DNA from 4 places in the Rhodovulum sp. HP10 genome. Region 4 is predicted to be linked to each of the others. Evidence: riboswitches for the same ligand, from Rfam matches in the RefSeq annotation. Region 4 holds a riboswitch; each other region holds the start of a gene.
The links. Region 4 has a riboswitch for cobalamin ahead of ACK8CO_RS17910 (DUF1636 family protein). Riboswitches for the same ligand answer to the same signal wherever they lie in the genome.
Positions count from the first base shown of each region.

Region 1: it holds a riboswitch for cobalamin, as region 4 does, so the genes downstream of both, ACK8CO_RS03150 (FecCD family ABC transporter permease) here and ACK8CO_RS17910 (DUF1636 family protein) in region 4, are expected to answer to the same signal.
Region 2: it holds a riboswitch for cobalamin, as region 4 does, so the genes downstream of both, ACK8CO_RS10780 (5-methyltetrahydropteroyltriglutamate--homocysteine S-methyltransferase) here and ACK8CO_RS17910 (DUF1636 family protein) in region 4, are expected to answer to the same signal.
Region 3: it holds a riboswitch for cobalamin, as region 4 does, so the genes downstream of both, ACK8CO_RS04490 (ribonucleoside triphosphate reductase) here and ACK8CO_RS17910 (DUF1636 family protein) in region 4, are expected to answer to the same signal.

Region 1 covers NZ_CP180201.1:704,166-708,357, reverse strand. Annotated here, with positions in the region: gene ACK8CO_RS03160 (heavy metal translocating P-type ATPase) at 1-979, shown strand, start outside; gene cueR (Cu(I)-responsive transcriptional regulator) at 976-1,365, shown strand; cobalamin riboswitch at 1,403-1,604, shown strand; gene ACK8CO_RS03150 (FecCD family ABC transporter permease) at 1,774-2,766, shown strand; gene ACK8CO_RS03145 (ABC transporter ATP-binding protein) at 2,763-3,521, shown strand; gene ACK8CO_RS03140 (MotA/TolQ/ExbB proton channel family protein) at 3,556-4,179, shown strand; gene ACK8CO_RS03135 (ExbD/TolR family protein) at 4,179-4,192, shown strand, end outside.
Region 2 covers NZ_CP180201.1:2,291,140-2,295,331, forward strand. Annotated here, with positions in the region: gene ACK8CO_RS10775 (Crp/Fnr family transcriptional regulator) at 97-792, shown strand; gene ACK8CO_RS10780 (5-methyltetrahydropteroyltriglutamate--homocysteine S-methyltransferase) at 1,135-2,265, opposite strand; cobalamin riboswitch at 2,395-2,593, opposite strand; gene ACK8CO_RS10785 (Fur family transcriptional regulator) at 2,688-3,113, opposite strand; gene ACK8CO_RS10790 (metal ABC transporter substrate-binding protein) at 3,403-4,192, shown strand, end outside.
Region 3 covers NZ_CP180201.1:992,321-996,512, forward strand. Annotated here, with positions in the region: gene dgt (dGTP triphosphohydrolase) at 1-1,076, opposite strand, end outside; cobalamin riboswitch at 1,315-1,509, shown strand; partial or broken gene ACK8CO_RS04490 (ribonucleoside triphosphate reductase) at 1,601-3,811, shown strand; gene ACK8CO_RS04495 (anaerobic ribonucleoside-triphosphate reductase activating protein) at 3,804-4,192, shown strand, end outside.
Region 4 covers NZ_CP180201.1:3,819,528-3,823,719, forward strand. Annotated here, with positions in the region: gene cobN (cobaltochelatase subunit CobN) at 1-892, opposite strand, end outside; gene cobW (cobalamin biosynthesis protein CobW) at 903-1,940, opposite strand; gene ACK8CO_RS17910 (DUF1636 family protein) at 1,937-2,320, opposite strand; cobalamin riboswitch at 2,454-2,682, opposite strand; gene tcuA (FAD-dependent tricarballylate dehydrogenase TcuA) at 2,779-4,192, opposite strand, start outside.

The DNA of each region.
Region 1 (4,192 bases), 990 kb from region 4:
TGCGCTGCAAAGCCTGTCGGGCGTCGCGACGGTCGCCTTCGACAAGACCGGCACCCTGACCGAGGGCCATCCCGAATTGACCGGGATCCGGCTGGCCGACGGCTTTGAAAGGGACGATGTCCTGGCCGCTGCCGCCGCGCTCGAGGCCCGCTCGGAACATCCGCTTGCCCGGGCCATCCTGGCCGCCGCGCCAGATCATCCCGAGGCCGAAGGGGTCGAGGCGTTGCCCGGTTTCGGCGTCCGGGGACGGATCGGCGGCCGTGACGTCCTGGTGGGCGCCGAACGGCTGATGGCGCGCGAGGGCATCGCGCTCGGGCCCCTCGAGGCCGAGGCCGCGACGCTGGCCGCCACGGGGGCGACGCCCGTTTTCGTGGCCATCGACGGAGGGGCGGCGGGCGTGCTGGCGCTGGCCGACCCGATCAAGCCCTCGGCGCGCGCGGCGATCGCGGGGCTCCACCGGATGGGTGTCGCGACCGCGCTGATCACCGGCGATACCGAGCCGACCGCGCGCGCCGTCGCGGCCGAGCTTGGCATCGACCGTGTCGTGGCGGGCGTTCTGCCCGGCGGCAAGGTCGAGGCGCTGGAGGGGCTTCGCGCCGAGGGCCCGGTCGCCTTCGTCGGCGACGGGCTGAATGACGCGCCCGCACTGGCCGCGGCCGATGTGGGGCTTGCCATCGGCACCGGCACCGATGTCGCCATCGAGGCGGGCGACGTGGTGCTGATGTCGGGCGATCCGCAGGGCGTGGTCAATGCGCTCCATGTCAGCCGCCGGACTCTGGCCAATATCCGCCAGAACCTGTTCTGGGCCTTCGCCTATAACGTCGCGCTGATCCCGGTGGCGGCAGGCGTGCTCTATCCGCTGAACGGCCTTCTCCTGTCGCCGATGCTGGCCGCGGGCGCGATGGCCTGCTCGAGCCTCTTCGTGCTGTCGAACGCGCTTCGGCTGCGCGGGCTCGGCCCGCTGGAGGCCGGGTCATGAATATCGGCGACATCTCGAAGGCCACCGGGCTGCCGGCCAAGACCATCCGCTATTACGAGGAGATCGGTCTGATCCGTCCGGCCCGGGGCGACAATGGCTACCGGCATTTCTCGGAAACCGACCGGCACAACCTGACCTTTCTGGGCCGGGCCCGGTCGCTCGGCTTCTCGATCGAGGAATGCCGGGCGCTTCTGGCGCTTTACACCGACAAGGAGCGCGCCAGCGCCAATGTGAAGCAGATCGCCCGCGTCCATCTGGCGCAGATCGAGGCCAAGATCGCCGAGTTGCAGGCGATGCGCGCCACCTTGGCCGAGCTGGTCTCGGCCTGTGCGGGCGATCAGCGTCCCGATTGTCCGATCCTGAAGGGGCTGGCGGGCGAGGGCTGAGCCCGCTCAAAGGGCTTTGACAATGCGCGCCGATGGGCTAGGCAGGAGCGACTTCGGTTCCGGCCGGGAAGGCCGGATAAAAGGGAACGCGGTGCGCCCTCTCAGGGGCAACTCCGCGGCTGCCCCCGCAACTGTAGGCGGAGAGCGCGGCTGACAGATGCCACTGGGCCAGGGCCCGGGAAGGCCAGCCAAGCAAGGACCCGCAAGCCAGGAGACCTGCCGGAGCGACGATCACCCTTTCCGGGCGCGGGGCGCGCCCCGGAGCGGCCAGCCCGCAGCGGTGAGACAGATCACCGTCCGGGGAGCTGGCCCGATCCCGCCGCACCCCGGACCGCCCGCAAGGGCAGGGAAGGGCAGGGCGATGGACGATCCGGAGACAAGACCGGCCGACCAGGACGGAGCGCGCGCATGAGGGGGCAGGGGCTTTTCTGGGCGCTTGCGCTGCTGGTGGCGGCGCTTTTCGGGCTGTCGCTGCTGATCGGTCCGGCCGGGCTGTCGGTCGGCGACAGCCTCTCGGCGCTGCTGGCCGGGCGCGGCGAGGCGGCGGTGCTGGTCATGCGCGAGATCCGGCTGCCACGCGCGATCCTTGCCGTGCTGGTGGGCGCGAGCCTCGGGCTCTCGGGTGCGGCCCTTCAGGGCTACATGCGCAACCCGCTGGCCGAGCCCGGTCTGATCGGCGTCTCGTCGAGTGCCGCGCTGGGCGCGGTGCTGGCGCTGCAAACGGGGCTCGCCTCGGCGCATGTGCTGGCGCTGCCGGCCTCGGCGCTGACCGGCGCGCTGATCGCCGTCTCGCTTCTGCTGCTTCTGGCCGGGCCGCGCGGCGGCGCCTTCACGCTGATCCTCGCGGGCATCGCGCTCTCGGCGCTGGCGGGGGCACTGACGCAACTGGTGCTGAACCTCTCGCCCAACCCCTATGCCACGGCCGATATCGTGTTCTGGCTGATGGGCTCGCTCGCCGATCGCTCCTTCACCCATGTCTGGCTGGCGCTGCCGCTGACGCTTCTGGGCTGGCTGATGCTGGCCGGGCTCGGCCGCGGGCTCGACGCGCTGACGCTGGGCGAGGATGCGGCGGCGGCGCTGGGCATCCGGCTCGGGCGGCTGCGCCTCGCGCTTGTGCTTGGCGTCGCGGCCTCGGTCGGGGCCGGGGTGGCGGTCGCGGGGGCCATCGGCTTTGTCGGGCTGATCGTGCCGCATCTTCTGCGCCCGCTGGTCGGCGCCCGGCCCGGGCGCCTGTTGCCGGCCTCGGCGCTGGGCGGCGCGGCCTTGCTGCTTGCCGCCGATATCGGCGTGCGTCTGGTGCTGCCCGACCGCGATCTCAAGCTGGGTGTCGTCACCGCGCTGATCGGGGCGCCGCTGTTCATCCGGCTGATCTTCCGCACCCGGGCGGAGGCAGGCGCATGACCGGCCTCAACCTCACGCATCTGAGCGTCCTGCGCGGCGCCTGCCCGGTGGTCGACGATGTCACCGCGCGGCTGTCCCCCGGCGAATGCGTGGGCCTTGTCGGCCCCAATGGCGCGGGCAAGACCACCTTGATGCGCGCAGCCCTCGGCCTCGTGCCGCACAAGGGCGGATCGAGCCTTGCCCGCCTTGCCGCCTCCGAGCGTGCCCGCATCGCCGCCTGGCTGCCGCAGATGCGCGAGATCGCCTGGCCGGTCAGCGTCGAGACCCTGGTCGGGCTCGGCCGCACGCCGCATCTGGGGCCGGGCCAGGGCCCTGGCCCGCGCGACCGTGCCGCCATTTCTGCCGCGATGGACAGGCTCGGGCTTGCCGGGTTCGCCACGCGCCGCGCGACCGAGCTGTCGGGGGGCGAGCAGGCGCGGGTGCTGATCGCCCGGGCGCTGGCGCAGGAGGCGCCGGTCCTGATGGCCGACGAACCCATCGCCGGGCTCGACCCCGCGCATCAGTTCACCACCATGGAGCTGTTTGCGGGGCTCGCCGCCGAAGGCCGCCTGGTGATGGTCTCGCTGCACGATCTGGGGCTGGCGGTCCGGTTCTGCACCCGGCTCCTGCTGATGCATCGGGGCCGTCTGGTGGCCGACGGTCCGCCGCGCGCGGTGCTGAGCGAGGCCAATCTGGCCGAGGTCTTCGGGCTGCGCGCCTATCTGGCCGAGACCCCCGACGGCCCGGTCTTCCAGCCGCTGGAGGTGGTGCGATGACCCCCAATTCCTGCCTGACCGAGGAGCCCGCCGCATGATCGAGCCGATCCTGTCCTTCCTTCACACCGGCGGCGCGGCGATGTGGGCCATCGCGGCCTTGTCGGTCGCAACGCTCAGTCTGATCCTCTGGAAGCTCTGGGGCCTCGCACGGATGGGTGCCTTCGCGGGCGCCCGGGCCGAACGCTCGGTCGCGCTCTGGCAGGAGGGCGCGCGCGAGGCGGCGGTGGCGGCGGTCTCGGGCCGGGTCGGGCTGCGGGCGCGGCTGGTTCGCGCGGCCATCGGGGCGCTGTCGCTGGGCCTGCCCGAGGCCAAGGCCCGCGAAGAGACGACCCGCGTCGCCCGGCGGCTGCTGGCCGAGCTTCGCGCGGGGCTGCGGGCGCTGGAACTGATCGCGGTGATCGCGCCGCTTCTGGGGCTTCTGGGAACCGTTCTGGGCATGATCGACGCCTTTCAGGCGCTGCAATCGGCGGGGGCCGCAGCCGACCCGGCCGATCTGGCGGGTGGTATCTGGGAGGCCCTTCTGACCACGGCGGCCGGCATGGCGGTGGCGATCCCGGCGGCGGTCTCGCTCAGCTGGTTCGAATCCGTTGCCGACAGCGCCCGCGCCGACATGGAGGACCTCGCGACCCGGCTTTTCCTGGCAGCGGATGCGGGTTGATGTTCAGCTTCGA
Region 2 (4,192 bases), 1.5 Mb from region 4:
AAGCCTCCTTTCGCCGTCACATGCGTTTTCATGCCTTCCCTTTTGCGCTGTCGCGGGCCAGACCTCATTGCGTTTCGACAAATTCGGGGCCGGTTCATGGTCGCAAAACTGGATGAAAGCCTGTTGCAGGATGTCGGCCCGTTCCGGCGGCTCGACCGGGGACAGATCCGCGAGATCCTCGATCTGGCCACCGCCCGGCGTTTTGACGAGGGCGCGGCCGTGTTCCGCGAGGGCCACCCGGCAGAGCGTTTCCATCTGCTTCTGGACGGCGTGATCCGGGTCATGCGCATCACCGCCGAAGGCACGGCGGTGACCGCGCTCCATATCCCGTCGGGACAGCTTTTCGGGATTGCCCGGGCGCTCCGGCGCGAGAGCTATCCCGCCACGGCGATCTGCGCGCGGGACTGTCTGACGCTGTCCTGGCCGATGAGCCTCTGGGACGGTTTCACGGCCCGCTATGACGGCTTCGCCGAAGAGGGCTACAGGACCGTCGGCACCCGCGTCGGCGAGATGAATGCGCGGCTGATCGAGATGGCCACGCAACAGGTGCAGCAGCGCGTGGCGGGGGCGCTGTTGCGGCTGATCGCGCAGTCGGGCCGCGAGGTGGAGGCGGGGATCGAGATCGCCTTTCCGGTGACGCGGCAGGACATCTCGGACATGACCGGCACGACGCTGCACAGCGTCAGCCGCCTGCTGAGCGCCTGGGAAAAGGCGGGCATCGTGGCCAGCCGCCGGCGCCATGTCACCGTGACCGATCCGCAGCGTCTGGGGCTGATCGGCGACGGGCGGTAAGCCGCACCGCCGGGCGAATGGGCGCAGGCCCCGCGCCCCGGACCCGGCCGCCGGGCGACACCGGGGGCGGGGCGGAAAGACATCGGAGACATGTCGCGAAAGGTGGCATCGGCGCATGTTCTCGGCGCGAGGGGCCTGTTCGCGATCCAGGCGCCGGGCGGAGCGACGGCCTTCCGAATCCAGGCCTTGTCGGCGTCTGCCTTGGAGGTCTGGCGCCCGGCCGGAGAGCGGCGCATCCCCGGCCGGTCGGGACCCTCTGCGGCAGATCCCGGCGAAAGGGCGCCCGCAGGAGACAAGACGGGCCTGCCTCCGTTCCGGGCGCCCCGCCCCGTCCCCTTTGCGTCAGGTTTCGCCCCAGATCGCCTCGGCGCTCTTCACGACCAACTCCAGCTTGCGCTTCTGGTCGTCCTCGGTGATCTCGTTGCCATGCTCGGTCGAGGCGAAACCGCATTGGGGTGCGACGCCGAGCTGGCCGATATCGACATATTTCGACACCTCGTCATATTTCGCCCTGATCCAGTCCAGCGATTCCAGCTTGCCGGTCTTGGTGGTGATGAAGCCGGGCATGACCCGCTTGCGGCCCTTCGGCAGCGCGGCCAGCGGCTCGAGCCCGCCGGCCCGCCCGGTATCGTATTCCATCAGGTAGATATCGACCGAAGTGCAGTTGAAGATCGCGTCGGCCGCGACGTGATAGCCGCCCTCGGCCACATGCGAGGAGCGGAAATTGCCGCGGCACATATGCATCCCGATCAGCATGTCGGCCGGGCGATCCCGGATCGCCTCTTCCAGCATCCAGGCATATTTGCGGATCAGCGCGTCGGGATCCTGGCCCATGGCGCGACGCTCTTCGCGCTGGGTCTCGTCGCCGAGATAGGCGAAGAAGATGTCGTCGAGCTGCAGATAGCGGCAGCCGACATCGTAGAAGGCCCTGACCGCCTTGCGGTAGGTCGCGGCGATGTCATGGAACAGCAGTTCCTGATCCAGATAGGGCCGGTAGTCGATATTGCCGGGAACCATCCGGTAATGGCAGGCCGAGGGCCCCGGGATCGAGATCTTGGCGATGCCCTCGCCCGGCGCCACCAGATCCCGGAGATAGGTGAAATGGCGCAGCATCGGATGATCTGCCGGGAAATCCAGCGGCCCGGTCAGATGCGCCTCGATGGGCGGGGTCTTGTGCTTTGTCTGGAACGGCAGGCTGCGGGTCGAGGGCTTCATGTCCAGTCCGGTCAGCATCCCCATGAAATCGTAATGCCAGAACTGGCGGCGGGCCTCGCCATCGGTGAAGACCCGGAGCCCGGCCTCCTTCTGCATCGCGACCAGGGCGGCGATTTCGCGGTCCTCGACGGCGCAGAGCTCGGCGCCTTTCAGGCCCTGCATCCTGGCCCCGGCAATCGCCTGCGGGCGCAACAGCGAGCCGACATGATCTGCCCGAGGAAGCGCAGGGCGGAGGGAGGAGGTATCTTCGGTCGTCATCGTGACATGCCTTTCGAACGGCCCGCGCTCGGCGCGCGCCGGAACTGGAAACGAAACCCCGCGACCGGCGTCGCGGAGCGGCGGTGTCACCTTTGCGGAAGGCCGCTCCCGGCACGCCCCACGCGGCCGGAACAGGTGATCGGTCCAGGCAGGTTTCCTGACTCGCGGATGAGCGCCTTGCCCGGCCTTCCCGGCGCGCGCGGCCAGTGGCATGTCGGGCAGGCTGTCCGCCTACAGTTGCGGGGGCAGTTCCGGCTCCGGCCGACGGGCCGTCCCGGATTCCCTTTTCACCGGACATCGATCCGGCACCTGAACCGCGCCAGAGATGCGAGAGCGGCGCGCGACTGTCAATGCGCCGGGCTTTCAGAAGTTTTCATGACAATGATGAGGGCGCCGCAGGTTGCGCCCCTGACCCGGCCCGGTCAGCGCGGTTTGCGCGGCCTGACATAGAGTTCCAGCTTGTGGCTGACGATCTCGAAACCGTGCTTGCGGGCGATCTCTTCCTGCAGCCGCTCGATCTCGTCGGATCTGAATTCGACCACCTCGCCGGTCTCGAGATTGATGAAATGGTCGTGATGCTGTTCGGGGGCCGGTTCGTAGCGCAGGCGTCCGTCCTCGAACATGTGGCGTTCGATCAGCCCCTTCTCGGCAAGCTTGTTCATCGTCCGGTAGACGGTGGCGATGTTGATCCCCGGCTCGATGGCGGCGACCCTGCGATGCAGCTCTTCGACATCGGGATGATCCCCGGCCGCATCCAGCACCTCGAGGATGACCCGGCGTTGCCCGGTGATGCGAAGACCGTGCCGCCGACAGATGTCGAGCAAGGACTCGGGGCTGGCTTTGGTCATGGGGCGTCCGCTCCGTCGGTGATGTCCTGTGCCCGACACCGGAGCGGGCCGGTCGGGCTGAAGCGATGCCATAGCATGAACGCGTGGCAAGGTCATCCGGCTTGACGACAGGCAGGGCCGCCGGACCCGGGCGGCCGGGAAGGCAGGCAGGGGGTGGCAGGCCTCCGGTTGCGGGCTGCAATTGCAAATAACTTGCAACAAGCCATGGGGCTGCTATCTGTATCTGCGACTCTCTTGCAACTGGGCGGCCCGTGCAGGGCGATTGCCCGAACCCTGGAAAGGACGGTCCATGAGCCTGAAGATGACAGGCCTGATCGGGGTGGCGGCTACGGCCGGGCTGATGGCGGGCGCCGCACTTGCGGATGCAGACCGGATGAAGGTGGTGACGACCTTCACGGTCCTGGCCGACATGGCCCGGCATGTGGCAGGCGATGCGGCCGATGTGGTCTCGATCACCAAGCCGGGGGCCGAGATCCACGGCTATGAGCCGACGCCGCGCGACATCCTCCGGGCGCAGGATGCCGACCTGATCCTGTCGAACGGCCTGAATCTCGAGCTGTGGTTCCAGCAGTTCCTGGACCATCTCGGCGACGTGCCCTCGGTCACGCTGAGCGAGGGCATCGACCCGATCCCGATCGCCGAGGGCGCCTATCGGGGCAAGCCGAACCCGCATGCCTGGATGGGGCTCGAGACGGCGCTTGTCTATGTCGACAATATCCTCGACGCCTTTGCCGAGCACGACCTCGCCAATGCCGCGACCTATGTCCGGAATGCCACCGCTTACAAGGACGCGCTGCGCGCCACGCTCGAGCCGCTGAAGGCCGAGATCGCGACCATTCCCGAGGCGCAGCGCTGGCTGGTCACCTGCGAGGGCGCGTTCAGTTACCTGGCGCGGGATTTCGGGCTGAAGGAGCTGTATCTCTGGCCGATGAATGCCGATCGGATGGGCACGCCGCAACAGGTGCGCGCGGTGATCGACGGGGTCAGGCAGAACGATGTTCCGGTGGTCTTCTGCGAAAGCACCGTCAACACCGCCCCGGCCGAACAGGTCGCGCGCGAGACCGGCGCCAGATATGGCG
Region 3 (4,192 bases), 1.3 Mb from region 4:
ACTTCCAGCTCCATCTTGCGCGACGAGGGGAAGATCCGCTCATTCGCGACATCGGAAATCGCCGCAAAGGCCTCCTTCAGCGCGAAGACATCGGTCAGCTCGGCCGAGAACCGGCCCGCGAGAATGTCGTCATGGTGGTCCAGAAAGGCCGCGACACTGGCGCGGATGGCGCCATGGACGGCCCGGGCGCGCAGATGGCCCACATGCTCGGCGTGCGTCCCGCCGGGGACGGGCGCGACTTCCTTGCCGATCAGCGCCTCCAGCAGCGGCCGCACCTCGCCATGGGACAGGACGCCGGTGGTAAAGGCATCCTCGAGATCGAGGATGTTGTAGCAGATATTGTCCGCCGCCTCGACGAGGAAGGCCAGCGGGTGCCGTTGCCAGCCGGCATCCCGGGGAATCAACCCGGTGCTTTCGGCCATCCCGGCCAGATGCGCGGCCTCTGCCTCGAAGGCCCCGTATTTCTTCAGGCCGATGGTGGGCGCGTCCCGGCCCAGCGCACCGTCCTTTGCGAGGCAGGGATATTTGGTGAAGGCGCCCAGAACGGCATGGGTCAGCCGCATGCCGCCCTCGAGCCGGTACATCTCCAGCCGGGTCAGGATCCGGAAGCCCTGGGCATTGCCCTCGAAATGCTCGAACTCCCGGCGCTGGCCCGGGCTCAGATCGGCCTCGAAGGGGCGCCGGGTCGCGAACCACTCCGAGATTGCATCCTCGCCGGCATGGCCGAAGGGCGGATTGCCGATATCATGGGCAGCACAGGCCGCCTGCAGGATATAGGACAGCTCGTGGCCCGCCCCTTCGGACAGGATGCCCCGCGCGGCCAGCGCCTGCCCGACCTCGAACCCCAGCGAGCGGCCCACGCTGCTGGTCTCGAGGCTGTGGATCATCCGGTGATGCAGGTGGTCGTTCTCGTAAAGCGGATGCACCTGGGTCTTGTTGGCAAGCCGCCGGAATGGCTGCGAGAAGATCACCCGGTCGAGATCGACCAGGAAGGCGGGCCGCTCGGGCGCATCCACGATCTCCGACTGTCCGTGCCGGCTTCTGGTCAGAAGCCGTTGCCATTCCATGTATTCCATCGCTTTCCCCTTCGGCCGGTCGGCGCCAGCATAGCGGCTTCGGCTTGCGGCGACAGCGCCGATCGCCTACCCCCTTCCCCGGGGCTGGCCCGTGATGGCGCCCGGGCGCTGGCAGGAAGACGTCTCCGCCTCCCGCCTTGCCGCAGGCATAGGCGCGCGGCGGCAGGGCCCGATGGCGGCACCCGAGGGTGCGCGAAGGTCGCACCCACTACATATTGACAAAATATCCCCATCGGCATCAATATCATGTTGCTTTGGTTCCCGCGGTTCATCCCGTGGGCGAAGAGGGAAGCCGGTGAGAATCCGGCACTGCCCCCGCAACTGTCAGCGGCAAGCTGCGGCCCCGTGATCCACTGGCGCAAGACGCCGGGAAGGAGGGCCAGGGCGTCCGAGCCGCGAAGTCAGGAGACCTGCCAGAGCGGACCGAACGACCGCGAGCGGTGGGCTCGGGTGCGTGCGTCGGACCGGCGGGTCCGCGTGCCTCCCTGCCTGCCGCCCCTGACCAGAACCGAAAGCGAACCGCCATGACCGCCCCCTCGCCCCGTTCCGTCGCCAACCGCGACGGCCAGATCGTTCCCTTCGACCCCGGCCGGATCGCCCGCGCCATCGCCCGCGCGGGCGAGGCCACCGGCGAATTCGGCGCCGAGGAGGCCGCGCATCTCACCGCCCAGGTGGTGCGGGTGCTGAGCTTCCGACACGCGGACGGCGCGCCCGATGTCGAGGAGATCCAGGATGCCGTCGAACAGGCGCTGATCGGCGCCAACCGGATCGCGACGGTGCGCGCCTATGCGGTCTATCGCGCCCAGCATGCGCGGCTGCGCGAGGACCGCCGGGTGCTGGTCGATGTCGAAAGCTCGATCAACGAATATCTCGACCGCTCGGACTGGCGAGTGAATGCCAACGCGAATCAGGGCTATTCGTTGGGCGGGATGATCCTGAACACCTCGGGCAAGGTGACGGCGAATTACTGGCTGAGCCATATCTACCCGCCCGAGGTCGGCCAGGCCCATCGCCAGGGCGACATCCATATCCACGATCTCGACATGTTCGCGGGCTATTGCGCGGGCTGGTCTCTGAGGACGCTGCTGCGCGAGGGGCTGAACGGCGTGCCCGGCACCATCGAATCCGCCGCGCCGATGCATCTGACAAGCGCCCTGGGCCAGATCGTGAACTTCCTCGGCACGTTGCAGAACGAATGGGCCGGCGCCCAGGCCTTCAGCTCGTTCGATACCTATCTGGCGCCCTATGTCCGGCGCGACGGGCTCGATTTCGCCGCCGTCCGGCAGGCGATGCAGGAATTCATCTACAATCTGAACGTGCCCTCGCGCTGGGGCACGCAGACGCCCTTCACCAACCTGACCTTCGACTGGACCTGCCCGGAAGACCTGCGCGATCAGGTGCCGGTGATCGGCGGGCGCGAGGCGGAGTTCACCTATGGCGAGCTGCAGTCCGAGATGGACATGATCAACCGCGCCTATATGGAGGTGATGACCGCGGGCGATGCCAGGGGCCGGGTCTTCACCTTCCCGATCCCGACCTACAACATCACCCCCGATTTCCCCTGGGACAGCGAGAATGCCGGTTATCTGTTCGAGATGACGGCGAAATACGGGCTGCCCTATTTCCAGAACTTCGTGAATTCGGAGCTCGAGCCGCATATGGTGCGCTCGATGTGCTGCCGCCTGCAGCTTGACCTGACCGAGCTTCTGAAACGCGGCAACGGTCTGTTCGGCTCGGCCGAGCAGACCGGCAGCCTTGGCGTCGTCACCATCAACTGCGCCCGGCTCGGCCATCTGCACAAGGGCGACGAGGCGGGGCTTCTGGCCGCGCTCGACCGGCTGGCGGGGATCGCCCGCACCAGCCTGGAGCTCAAGCGCAAGGTGATCGAGCATCATATCGAGGCCGGGCTTTTCCCCTATACCAAGCGCTACCTCGGCACGCTCCGGAACCACTTCTCGACGCTGGGCGTGAACGGCGTGAACGAGATGATCCGGAACTTCACCGACGACCGCGAGGACATTGCGACCGAGGCGGGCCAGGCGCTTGCCCTCAGGCTGATGGATCACCTGCGCGCCCGGATGGTCGAGTTCCAGGAAGAGACCGGGCACATGTACAATCTAGAGGCCACGCCCGCCGAGGGCACGACCTACCGCTTTGCCCGCGAGGACCGGAAGCGCTTCCCGGGCATCCTGCAGGCGGGCACCGACGATCAGCCCTATTACACCAACTCGACCCAGCTTCCGGTCGGATATACCGCCGACCCGTTCGAGGCGCTCGAACATCAGGAGCCGTTGCAGGCGCGCTATACCGGCGGCACGGTCCTGCATCTTTACATGGGCGAGCGGATCTCGTCGGCCGAGGCCTGCAAGAAGCTCGTGCGCCGGGCGCTGTCGTCCTTCCGCCTGCCCTATATCACCGTGACGCCCACCTTCTCGATCTGCCCGAAACACGGGTATCTCGCGGGCGAGCACGAATTCTGCCCGAAATGCGACGCCGAGCTGATCGCGGCGAAGCGCGCGAAAGCCAGCTGAAGGAGCGATCCGATGACCATGATCGACAAGGACATGACGACCCGGGATGCCGAAATCGTCCTGACGGACGAAGAGCGCACCCGCTGCGAGGTCTGGACCCGGGTGATGGGCTATCACCGCCCGATGTCCTCCTTCAACACCGGCAAGAAGGGCGAGGCCGCCGAACGGGTCTATTTCGACGAGGCGAAGGCGCGGCTTGGCTGAGCTTGCGATCTCCGGGCTGGTCCGGCATTCGAGCGTCGACTGGCCCGGCGAACTGGTGGCGACGGTCTTCTGCCAAGGCTGTCCCTGGGCCTGCCGTTATTGCCACAACACCGAGCTGCTGGCGGCGGGGCCGGGCCGGATCGGCTGGGACGCGGTCCTGGCCTTTCTCGACCGCCGGCAGGGGCTGCTTGACGGGGTGGTGATCTCGGGCGGGGAACCCTTGTTGCAGAAGGGCCTGCCCGAGGTGCTTGCCGAGCTTCGGGCGATGGGCTTTCGCACCGGGCTCCATAGTGGCGGCGCCTATCCCGCGCGCTTCGCCCGGGCGCTGCCGCTGCTCGACTGGGTGGGGTTCGACGTGAAGGCCCCCTTCGATGCCTATGA
Region 4 (4,192 bases):
TTTCGGGGGCGGAAGACAGCGCCACCTGAAAGACCGGCACGCCCGGGGCATCGAGCGGCGAGGTCCCGTCCTCGCCCTTGCCGGAAAAGGCGGTGGCGTTGACGATGGCGGCGGGGCTCAGCGCGCGCAGATGGTCCGCCAGCCAGCGCGCCGCCTCGGGCGCCTTCAGGGACGGCACGAAGAGGCCGGTGACGGCGCAGCCGCGCGCCCGGAACGCGTCGAAAAGCGCCTCGACGGGGCCGAGATCGGCGGCGGTGACATAGGCGCGGTAGAAGGTCAGGACGATCCGGGGGGCATCCACCGGCGACAGGTCGGGCGCGGGCACGGCTCCGCCCTCGGGGCTCCAGGCGCCCATCTCGGGCACGGTCTTGGTGCCGATCACGGGCGCGGCGTAAAGCCCCGCGGCCAGCGCCAGTTGCGCCAGCGCCGCCTGTGCCGCGACCGCACCGCCCTCGTCGCAGAGCTCGGACAGGCGCCTGAGTGTCGAGACCGGCAGGGTCGAGGCCGCGTCGAGCCGCGGATCGGGGCGCCCGTCGGCGGGCAGCACGGCCAGCGCGATGCCATGCGCGCGGGCCAGCGCGCCGATCTGGGTCAGCCCGTACTCCCAATAGGCGCGCCCGCCGATCAGCCGGATCAGGATGCCCTTCGCCCCCGAAAGCGTGCGCTCTGCATAGGTATCGACCGAGAGCGGATGGATCAGGGCCGCGAGATTGGCCAGCCTGAGGGTGGGCATCCGGCCTTCGGGGCCGCCGCCGCGATGCCAGCCCGCCGCGAAGGCCCCGAGATCGCTGTCGGAAAAGGACAGCACCGCCAGATCGGCCGGGTCCTGACCCAGATCCGTCGGAACGGCGGTTTCCTCGAGCCCGTGGCTTTCGCGGAAGACGACATGCATGGGGGCGGCCTCAGGCGCTCAGGGCCGCGCGGATCGCGCCTTCGTCGATATCGTCATGCTCGGCGATCACGACAAGCCGGGTGGCGCGGGTCTCGTCCGGCCCCCAGGGCCGGTCGAACTGATGGCGCACCCGCGCGCCCACCGCCTGCACCAGAAGCCGCATCGGCTTGCCCGCGACCGCGACATGGCCCTTGACCCGCAGGATGTTCTGCGTGCGCGCCAGCGCCTCGATCCGGGCCGAGAGCGCCTCGGGGTCGTCCTGTTCGGGCAGATCGATCACCACGCTTTCGAATTCGTCATGGTCATGCTCGGCGCCGCTGTCGTGATGGCTGGGCCGGGCGTCGAGATCATCCTCGGCGGCCGCGCCAAGTCCCAGGATCACGCGCGGATCGACCGCGCCCTCGGTCACCTCGACCACGGGCAGCTTGCGCGGCGCCTCGGCCTCGATCACGGCGCGGGCGGCGGCCAGCCCCTCGGGGCCGGCGAGATCGGGCTTGGTCAGCAGCACGATATCGGCGCAGGCGATCTGGTCCTCGAAGACCTCGGACAGCGGCGTCTCGTGATCAAGGCTGTCATCGGCGGCGCGCTGGGCATCGACGGCGGCGACATTCGGCGCGAAGCGGCCCGCGGCCACGGCCTCGGCATCGGCCACCGCGATCACCCCGTCGACGGTGATGCGCGAGCGGATCGCGGGCCAGTCGAACGCCTTGAGCAGAGGTTTCGGCAGGGCCAGCCCCGAGGTCTCGATCAGGATATGGTCGGGGCGCGGCTCGAGCTGCAAAAGCGCCTCCATCGTCGGGATGAACTCGTCGGCGACGGTGCAGCAGATGCAGCCATTGGCAAGCTCGACCACGTTCTCGGCCGGGCAGTCGGGCAGGGCGCAGCCCTTCAGGATCTCGCCATCGACGCCGACATCGCCGAATTCATTGACGAGGACGGCCAGGCGGCGGCCGCCCGCATTCTGCATCAGGTGGCGGATCAGCGTGGTCTTGCCCGAGCCGAGAAAGCCGGTGACGACGGTGACGGGAAGCTTGGCGAGATCGGTCATTTCAGGGCCTCCATGGGCGGGATACGGGCAATGCAGTTCTTGCGGAAATGCTCGGGGCGCTCGCGCCAGGGCACGAGCCCGTCGGCGGCGTCGCGATAGGCGCGGGCGCCCTCGGCGATGATGGGCGCGCCGGTCGTCTCGTCGAAATTGCCATAGACATAGGTCCAGCGGCCCGGCCCCCGCAGCGCGACGGTGCAACCCGAGGCACAGGCCGAGAGGCATTCGACGGGCACAAGGCGCACGCCTTCGGGCAGGCCATGAGTCCGGACGGCCTCGTGAAGCAGGCTGCCCGGGCGGGGGGCGTCGGGATCGGCGGGCTGGCGGCGCTTGCAGGTGGTGCAGACCAGAAGCTCGACCGCAGGGGCCTCGGGCGCGCTCATGCCGGGCGGCTCCGGTCGCGGAAGGAGCGGCGGAAGGAAACGGAAACACTCATCGTCGGGCCCCACGGGTCGGAGGACAAGGGCGGGAGCGGGCAGAGCCGAAGCCGGACCCGACACCGGAACACCCCGTCCGGTTCACGTCGTCTGCGCTGGCAGGTCTCCCGGCTTGCGGATCTCGAAGGCAGGGGCCTTCGGCGGCGGCCCTGCCTTCCCGGCCCGTTCGGGTCAGTGGCATGCGGGCGGCCTCTCCGGTCACGGTCGCGGGGGCGGCTGCGCTTGAAGGCCCGATGCATCGAACCCGGCCTCTGGCGCATTCCCTTTTCACCCGTCCGATGACGGGCACCAGCGCGGCGGTTCATGCCCTTCCGGGCGCGCGCTTGTCAAGCGCGATGCTTGGGGACGATGCCTGGGGGACGGGTTCGGCGGCAGGGTTCGGTAACGGGTCTCGGCGACGGGTCTCAGCGACGGGGCCTTGGCCGGGCCGCGCGTTCGGCGGCGTGGCGGATCAGGGCGAGGCCGCGATAGGCCCCGTGCGAGAGCTTGCCGAAGGGCAGCGCCAGCGCGAGCCCCAGGACCGACCCGAGATGGAGCGCCAGCATCAGCCCCATCGCCGGCCCGTCGCGCAGGGCCAGCAGCGCGAGGCCCGAGCCCGCGACAATGCCCAGGGCCCGTCTCAGGTCGCGGTCGGCGGTCTCCATCCGGGCCGAGGCAGGGCGGCGGTCGGCCCGGATGCGCCGATGCGACAGTCCCGCAAGCCCGGCAAGCATGGCGAGACCGCCCAGCGTGCCCAGCCCGACCGGGGCCGAGGCCAGCGGATAGGGCGCGATCTCGCCCCGGGCGTGAAGCAGGGCCCCGGCCAGCGTCGCCAGCCCGGTCAGCACGAAGCCGCCCGCCAGCAGGTGATGGAAGATCCGCCGCGCCGGGCCGGTCGGGCCCTCTGGCCCGTCGCAGCCGCGCGCCTCGCCGAGATTGCTGAGCCGCAGCGCCGCACCCAGTCCCCGGAGCAGGGGGCGGATGCCCGGCCGCGCGGCGGGGCCTCTGGTCTGACGCCAGAACCGTCCGAGCCGGATCGCCAGCACCAGCGCCGCGCCGCCGAAAGCCAGCCCCGCGCCTCCGGCCATGAGCCAATGCGGGATCACCTCGTAAAAGGCGCCGGGCGCGGTGCCGGTGGCAAAGAGCCTCTCGGGCGGGATCGCCAGAAGGGCCAGCAGCGGCAGGCCGAGAAGGCAGAGCAGGAAGATCGCCCCGGGCAGGCGCGCGGGCAGGCCGGCGGCGTAATCGGCTGCGCGCGCCTCGGCCAGGGCCGCGGGCAGGTTCACCGCCAGCGCATGGGGCGGGGCATATTGGCAGTCGTAATGGCAGGAGCGGCAGTCATGGCAAAGATGCGCCAGGTGGCGCAGATCGCCTGCCGCGAGGGCCGGACGGAGCTGGGCCGCCGGAAAGACCGCGCAAAGCCCGGTGCAGAAACCGCAGCTATTGCAGATGTTCAGCGCGCGGGCGGCCTCCTGCCAGGGCCTGGAGGCCGCGGAGGCAGGCTGTGAGAGGGGGGGGGCGGGGTCCGCCGCCGGGAGGGACGGGACGGCGCCGGGCCCGGCCTGGCGGGCGTCGGGGCCCGCGATGCTGGCCGCGCCCGCCCCGGCGATCCGGCCGAAGACCCCGCCAATGGCCAGCGCACTGCCCGAGAGATAGCCCTGGCCCAGCAGCCCGCCCGCCATCGCGGCGCCCGCGGCAAAGACCCGATGCGCGCTGCCGCCGTCCTCGAGCCGCACCCGGGCGGTGCCGTCGACAGCGACCCCGTGGCGGGTGAAGGCAAGCCCCGGCAGCAGCGGGATCGCCGCGAGGGGCGGGCGGAGGGGCGCCGGGAAGGGCAGG